3 regions of the Rhizobium sp. BK275 genome follow, and region 1 is predicted to be linked to each of the others. Evidence: riboswitches for the same ligand, from Rfam matches in the RefSeq annotation. Region 1 holds a riboswitch; each other region holds the start of a gene.

Region 1 (2,259 bases):
GGGTGGCAAAGACCGGTCCGATACCGGCATAATCGACGATACCAGGGTCGATTGCCGCTGCCAGAGCTTCGGTTTCCACCGACAGGCCAAGGATCATGTCCGGGCCGATCATCGAACGTGCGGCGGCTGGCCCCGTATCGTCCTGTCCGATATGCAGCCCGTCGGCGCCGATTGCAACGGCCGCTTCCACATCGTCATTGACAATCAGCAGCGCGCCTGTGCCTTTCAGTATCTCTTTCAGGACAAGACCGGTTTCCACCATTCTTGCCGTTCCGCCGTGCTTGTCGCGAAGCTGCACCATGGTCGCGCCGCCTGCGACGGCAAGCCGCGTCGTCTCGGCCATGCCGATACCGGCGCAAAGATCGGGATCCAGGACCAGATAGAGGGAGAGGTCAAAGCGTTTCATGCGGCATTGATCCTGGTTCTTGCATCCAGTGTCGAGCCATCAAGCGCGGCGAGCGCATCGAGGAAGCGCCAGGAGAAGGAGCCCGGGCCGGCTGCATCTTTCGCCGCCTCTTCGCCGGCAACCGCGAAGGTGGCGAGTGCCGCAACTGTGCCTGCAAAGGGATCGTCGACAATGGTTGCGGCAAAGGCGCCGGTGAGGCAGGTCAGCGAGCAGCCGAGTGCGGTGACCTGCGGCATTAGCGGCGAACCGCCTTCGATGCGCAGCGCTTGTGCGCCGTCAGTCACGAAATCAACGACCCCGGTGACAGCGACGACTGCGCCATACCGTTCAGCGAGCAACCGGGCAGAAGCCTCGGCCCGCTCAACGGGGTCACGGCTGTCGACGCCCTGGCCACGGCTTTCGCCGCCGGCAAGTGCGATGATTTCCGAGGCATTGCCGCGAATGATCGTCGGGCGAAGCGCCAGCAGATCGGCAACCGCCTTGCGGCGGAAGGAAGTCGCGTAATGGGCGACCGGATCGAGAACCCACGGCCTGCCGCCTGCGTTCGCAGCCGTTGCCGCTGCCTGCATGCCGTCGATCCATTGGGTGGAGAGCGTGCCGATATTGACGGTCAAGGCGCCAGCGATCGCAGCAAATTCTCCGGCCTCCTCGGCGGCGTGAACCATGGCAGGCGACGCCCCGGCCGCAAGCACCACATTGGCGGCGATGTTCATGGCGACATAATTGGTGATGCACTGTACGAGCGGTGGCTTCGCCCGCATCGCCGTCAACAGTGCTCCGGGTGTCTTGTTCTCCATAGTACCCCTTTCAGGCGGGGCAGGCGCGGGAACGATCATGCGATGAAGCAGATGGCGACCCGAGCGACTCCCTCCGCCGGCATTATCCGGTTCAGGTTCGAAGGGTGCTTCTCAGCCCATTCTTGCGAATGGGCGCCCCTGTCTCTCAACGGCACTCTTTCTTGCAGAGAATGGTGCCGCTGTCACTGGCAAAATAACGGTTCTGTGAAGGAGGATCACTCCCGGCACCATCGTTCTGGGTTGGAGCTTGCCAACTTCTCGTATGGTCTCCTTAAAAGACCCCGCGTTTTGAGCTTGGCAAGCCCCGATCCAATCAACGCAGCGGCGCTGGAAGCAGGTTTGCGGTGAAATCCTGATAGGAAACTGGCCGCAGGAACCTGTAGATCGCCAGCGTCCCGACCGATGTCGACCTGCCGTCGGCGGTTGCCGGGTAGGGGCCGCCATGCACCATGGCGGGCGAGACCTCGACACCGGTTCCGAAGCCGTTCACGAGCAGGCGTCCGGCGAGCATTTCCAGCTTGGGAACGAGGCGCTTTGCTTCCGGCTCGTCTTCGCTGGCGATGTGGAGGGCGACGGTCAGCTGCCCTTCGAGGCCATCGAGGACGCGTTCGAGTTCTGTGAGATCGCGGCACCGCACGATAAGGCCGGCCGCACCGAAGACCTCGTCCTGCAGCTCGTGATGCGCGAGGAATGCCGCAGCCGTCGTCTCGAAGAGAGCGGCCGCGCCTTCGAATTCGCTGCCGGGCTTGCCATTGGCAACGAGCCGGACTTCGGGATGCTTCTCCAGCCGGGCAACGCCATCGCAGAATGCCTTGGCGATGGAGCCTGTCAGCATCGTCTGGGCGCTGACATCGGGGAGAAGCTCCCGCGCCTTGGCAATGAAGGTGTCCAGGCCTTCGCTGTCGACGGCGAGAATGAGGCCGGGATTGGTGCAGAACTGTCCGGCACCGAGGACAAGCGAGTTTACGAAAGTCGTTGCAATCTCCGCCGCGCGGCTTTTCAGCGCGTTGGGGAAGAAGATGACCGGGTTGATGCTGCTCATTTCGGCATAGACCG
Region 2 (2,259 bases), on a different contig from region 1:
CCACGGGAGGCGCCTGCATATTCGGCAAAGATCGCGCCGACCACGGCATAGGTGATCGATATGCGCAGACCCGCAAAGAAGAAGGGCATGGCGGAAGGGAGCCTTGCCAGGCAGAAGATGCGCCAGCGGCTCGCCTTCATGGAACTCAAAAGCTCGGCAATATCCCCGTCCGTCGATTCATAGCCCTGCAGCAGGGCGACCAGCAACGGAAAGAAGGTGACGAGCGCGACGAGCAGAAGTTTCGGCAGCAGCCCGAAACCGAACCAAAGCACGACCAGGGGCGCAATCGCGACCAGTGGCAGCGTCTGGCTGACGATGAAGAGCGGCAGCAGCGCGCGGCGCATGAAGGGTACGAAATCCATCAGCACCGACGAGACGAAGGCAAAGACCAGCGACAGGGCAAAACCGCCGAGCGTTGCGCTGAGCGTCGGCCAGGTATTGTCGAGCAGCGCCTGCCTGTTCAGCCAGCCCTGCGTCAGGACGCGTGAAGGCGAGGGCAGGATGGAGGGTTTGATGCCGGAGAGATCGACATAGAGTTCCCAGGCAGCCAGGAAGGCAAACACGGCAAGAATGGCAGGCAAGGCCCGCCTCAATGCCGTGAATGTCGAATCCGATTTCGATAAGGTCATCGCCGTCAAGCGTCTCAGGCTTTGCTCGGGCTGTTCGCGGAGACCGTGATATCCAGCGTCACGTGGCCTTCGGGATCGCCGAAGCGATAGAAGGCTTGGTGAATGGTCGCGAAGATCGCGCCGGCATCGCCGCGCAGCTTGGTGCAGAAATTCTTGGAGCGGTCGAATGTGCCCGAACGCTTCAGGAAATCGATGCAGCCATAGATCTCGTCCATATGCGTGCCCGTTCCCATAACATAGAGAGAAACCTGGGCTGCCGTCGCCTGGCCGGTCCGTTTCGTATCCCTGGCTGCCGTGATCGCCGCCTCGACGCGCTCGGCAAGCGGTTCGGACCGGCTAGAGGGCAGGCTGGCGCCGCAGATCGCATCATCCGGTTCGCCGGGGCAGCCACGCGAGATGGCGGCGGACAATACGCAGTGCTCGCCGCTTGCGGCAGCCGAAACGAACAGGTCGCGCATGGCGGCAAACAGCACGTCGGGCGGACCGACCATCAGCGTGGAGATATCGTCGGTTTCGATGCGAAGCCGATCGCGATAGGGCTCAAGAGCCTTGATCGCGTCAAGGATGATGCCGACGAAATTGCCGGACATCGGATACAGGGACACTTGCGCGCCGGAAAACACTTGGACCTCGCTCCGCTGGCATTACCCAGATCAGCTTTGAAGGGTCCGGAGGCATGCGCCTCACATCTCAGCCCCGGCAATTCGGAGCTCCCCCGTGAATTGTGGCGGAAACTATCACCGGGTTTGCGATACTGCAACCGCAAAATTCCTACCGGCTATACGGTCGGTATAAAGGTGATGGCTGTTTGGAAGCAACTGTTAGGTGTCAGAGGAGGGAAGCACCCGGACGGAGGCCCTGTCCGGGTGTCCAGCCGGTTCCGTACCTGCCAGAAACGGAACCGGATGTCGTTGTCTCAGGCGGCTACGCCGGCATAGGGAGTGTCGCTGCGGGCGGTGATCAGCGCCTCGGTCCACCATTGCAACTGGGCCATCATTCTCGATAGCCGGCGCAACGCATCCTGCGGATCCTGCAGCCGGCCTTCATTATCGAAACGACGCCAGGGGGAGTTGAAGCTCACCGCGTCGCAGATCGTGACGGCATGGAGTTCGGCGAAGACGAGGCGGAGCTGTTCAACTGCCCGTAATCCGGCGGAGACGCCGCCATAGCAGACAAAGGCAATCGGCTTGCCGTGCCAGGGCTCGATGAAGAGATCGATGAGGAATTTCAGTGAGGCGGTGAAACTGTGGTTATATTCCGGCGTGACGAGGATGAAGCCATCGGCCTGATGGAGCCTGTCCGCAAGCCGTCTTGCCTCCGGATGATGCGGCGCATGCTCTCGCGGCAACGAAAATGCCAGCGGATCGATGATGTCGATTTTGAATTGCGGAAAGCGGGCCAGCTCTCTTTCGAGCCATTTCACCACCCTGTCGCAGATGCGTCCCTCGCGCGTGCTGCCGTAGATGACGGCAAGCCTCATGGGTTTCTGCATGCATTGCTCCTTCTCGTATCGGCTTTACGGCCTCGGGAGCGCAGTCTATAGAACCTCAACTAACATTGAGGTCAATAGGCCATGCAGCAGAATTCGACATTCTCGTTGAGCAAGCTCCTGACGGTGGGTGAGGTGGCA
Region 3 (2,259 bases), on a different contig from region 1:
TCAGACAACGCGCCTATGAGATCTGGGAGCAGGAGGGTCGGCCTCACGGGGAGGACATGAAGCACTGGCTGCAGGCGTTTCAGGAAATCGCCGCGAGCACCGAGACCGGTGGTCAGCCGGTCAAGAAACCCCGGTCGAAGAAGGCTGGGGAGGCGGACGTAGCCCCTAAGGTAAAAGCAGCAGGCAAGTCCAAGGGCGGCGCCCAGAGCGTTCCGACGACGGCTCCGCCGCCGAAGTCAACTAAGATTGCCACAGGCGTTACCAAGCACTAACTGGGCTGCTTCCTGGCGGCCCATTCGACTTGGTTGAATGGGATTGAAAGAGCGGGGCGCCCTCGATGAGCGCCCTGCGATGAATTCTGATTGTCGAAAAGGAGATCCCGTGCGGTTTAGAGCGGTCTGACGTTTTCGGCCTTTGACTTGCCTGTCTTCCGATCCTGGCCGATATCGAAGGACACGTTCTGGCCTTCCTTCAGTGTACCACCGTATTGCAATGCGGATACGTGCACGAAAACATCAGCTCCGCCGTCGTCAGGCGTGATAAAGCCGAAACCCTTGTCGTTGTTGAAAAACTTTACTTTGCCAGTCGGCATGAGAATCCTCGTGTGCTTGCGGTTTAATCGCGCCGGCAATCTAGCGATCAGCTGTCGCGCGATCAACCCGATCTACCGGGAGCGAATGGGAAACAACGACCGGCCTTAGCCAGCACGCTCTGGTGCTGGCATGTGTTTGCATGAGCTGGAGGTTGGATAGAGCCTCTTTGGCTGGCAGAGAACGTTCCTAAACCTCGTGTCGTGTCTGGTCGTGCGTCCCACGCGCGTTCGTATTAATCGCCCTTCATTAGAGGGGCGCCGAAAGGCTTCCGGGTTGCGTTATGCGGATCGCGCTTGTCGTATATTATTGCTCTCAGGGCAAGCTCGGTGCGGTTCACCCTGCGTGCTGGTTTGCCCGAAGTTCCGCAGTTCCGGGTTGACATGAACTCGGCCGAGCACATAGTCTTTGCGACATTCACCAGGGGTGTCCCGGCAAGGGGCTGAGATACTGCTAGGCAATACGGCTTTGCCGATTGTGGGCGCAGTGACCCGTTGAACCTGATCCAGTTCATACTGGCGTAGGGACGGTGCAAGCGCTCGAAGACTTTGGATTCACGCGTAGAATCCATGCCGGCGTCTTTCCATCATTCCGGCTGATTGACTGGGTCTCCAACACCAACTTGGAGCCTCAAACCATGACCATTGCCGCAAAAAACCTCACTCCGACCGTTACCACCGGCCCGCTGCCGGCGTCGCGGAAAGTCCATGTCGCGGGGGATATTCACGCCGACATCCGCGTGCCGATGCGCGAGATCAGCGTGCATCCGACATCGGGCGAGCCGCCTGTTGTCGTCTACGATTCCTCCGGCCCTTATACCGCCGACGGAGCAGATATCCGCATCGAGCGGGGCCTGTCACAGCTTCGCCGCAACTGGGTACTCGCGCGCGGCGATGTCGAGGCCTATGAAGGCCGCCATCTGCGCCCCGAAGACAATGGCTTTGTTACCGGCGAGCGGTTGACACCGCAATTTCCTGCCAAACGTCAGCCGCTACGTGCCAGAGACGGCAAGGCGGTCACCCAGCTTGCCTATGCGCGCGCCGGCATCATCACGCCGGAAATGGAGTTCATCGCCATCCGCGAAAACCTTGGCCGCAAAGCGAAGGTCGAAGCCATAATTCGCGATGGCGAAAGTTTCGGCGCCCATATTCCGGATCATGTGACCCCGGAATTCGTCCGTCAGGAGGTCGCAGCCGGCCGCGCGATCATCCCGGCCAATATCAATCACCCGGAAAGCGAGCCGATGATCATCGGCCGGAATTTCCTGGTGAAGATCAATGCCAATATCGGCAATTCCGCCGTCACCTCCTCTATGGCAGAGGAAGTCGAGAAGATGGTTTGGGCGGCTCGCTGGGGCGCCGACACCGTCATGGACCTGTCGACCGGCCGCAACATTCACAACATCCGCGAGTGGATCATCCGCAACTCGCCGCTTCCGATCGGCACGGTACCGCTCTATCAGGCGCTGGAGAAGGTCGATGGGATCGCCGAGAACCTCTCTTGGGAGGTCTATCGCGACACGCTGATCGAGCAGGCCGAGCAGGGGGTCGATTATTTCACCATCCATGCCGGCGTGCGGCTGCATTACATCCCGCTGACTGTCAACCGCGTCACCGGCATTGTCTCGCGCGGCGGCTCGATCATGGCGAAGTGGTGCCTGCATCATCAT

Evidence for each region. Region 1 has a riboswitch for thiamine pyrophosphate ahead of thiM (hydroxyethylthiazole kinase). Riboswitches for the same ligand answer to the same signal wherever they lie in the genome.
Region 2: another riboswitch for thiamine pyrophosphate. It lies ahead of FHT82_RS19495 (YkoF family thiamine/hydroxymethylpyrimidine-binding protein); the one in region 1 lies ahead of thiM (hydroxyethylthiazole kinase).
Region 3: another riboswitch for thiamine pyrophosphate. It lies ahead of thiC (phosphomethylpyrimidine synthase ThiC); the one in region 1 lies ahead of thiM (hydroxyethylthiazole kinase).

Annotation. Positions count from the first base shown of each region.
Region 1 is NZ_JACHZL010000005.1:307,246-309,504, reverse strand. It holds gene thiE (thiamine phosphate synthase) at 1-406, opposite strand, end outside; gene thiM (hydroxyethylthiazole kinase) at 403-1,203, opposite strand; TPP riboswitch at 1,255-1,353, opposite strand; gene FHT82_RS17810 (aldehyde dehydrogenase (NADP(+))) at 1,517-2,259, opposite strand, start outside.
Region 2 is NZ_JACHZL010000006.1:112,766-115,024, reverse strand. It holds gene FHT82_RS19500 (ABC transporter permease) at 1-629, opposite strand, end outside; gene FHT82_RS19495 (YkoF family thiamine/hydroxymethylpyrimidine-binding protein) at 644-1,252, opposite strand; TPP riboswitch at 1,242-1,356, opposite strand; gene FHT82_RS19490 (NAD(P)H-dependent oxidoreductase) at 1,546-2,121, opposite strand; gene soxR (redox-sensitive transcriptional activator SoxR) at 2,203-2,259, shown strand, end outside.
Region 3 is NZ_JACHZL010000001.1:50,035-52,293, reverse strand. It holds gene FHT82_RS00230 (DUF2934 domain-containing protein) at 1-272, shown strand, start outside; gene FHT82_RS00225 (cold-shock protein) at 389-592, opposite strand; TPP riboswitch at 1,003-1,135, shown strand; gene thiC (phosphomethylpyrimidine synthase ThiC) at 1,228-2,259, shown strand, end outside.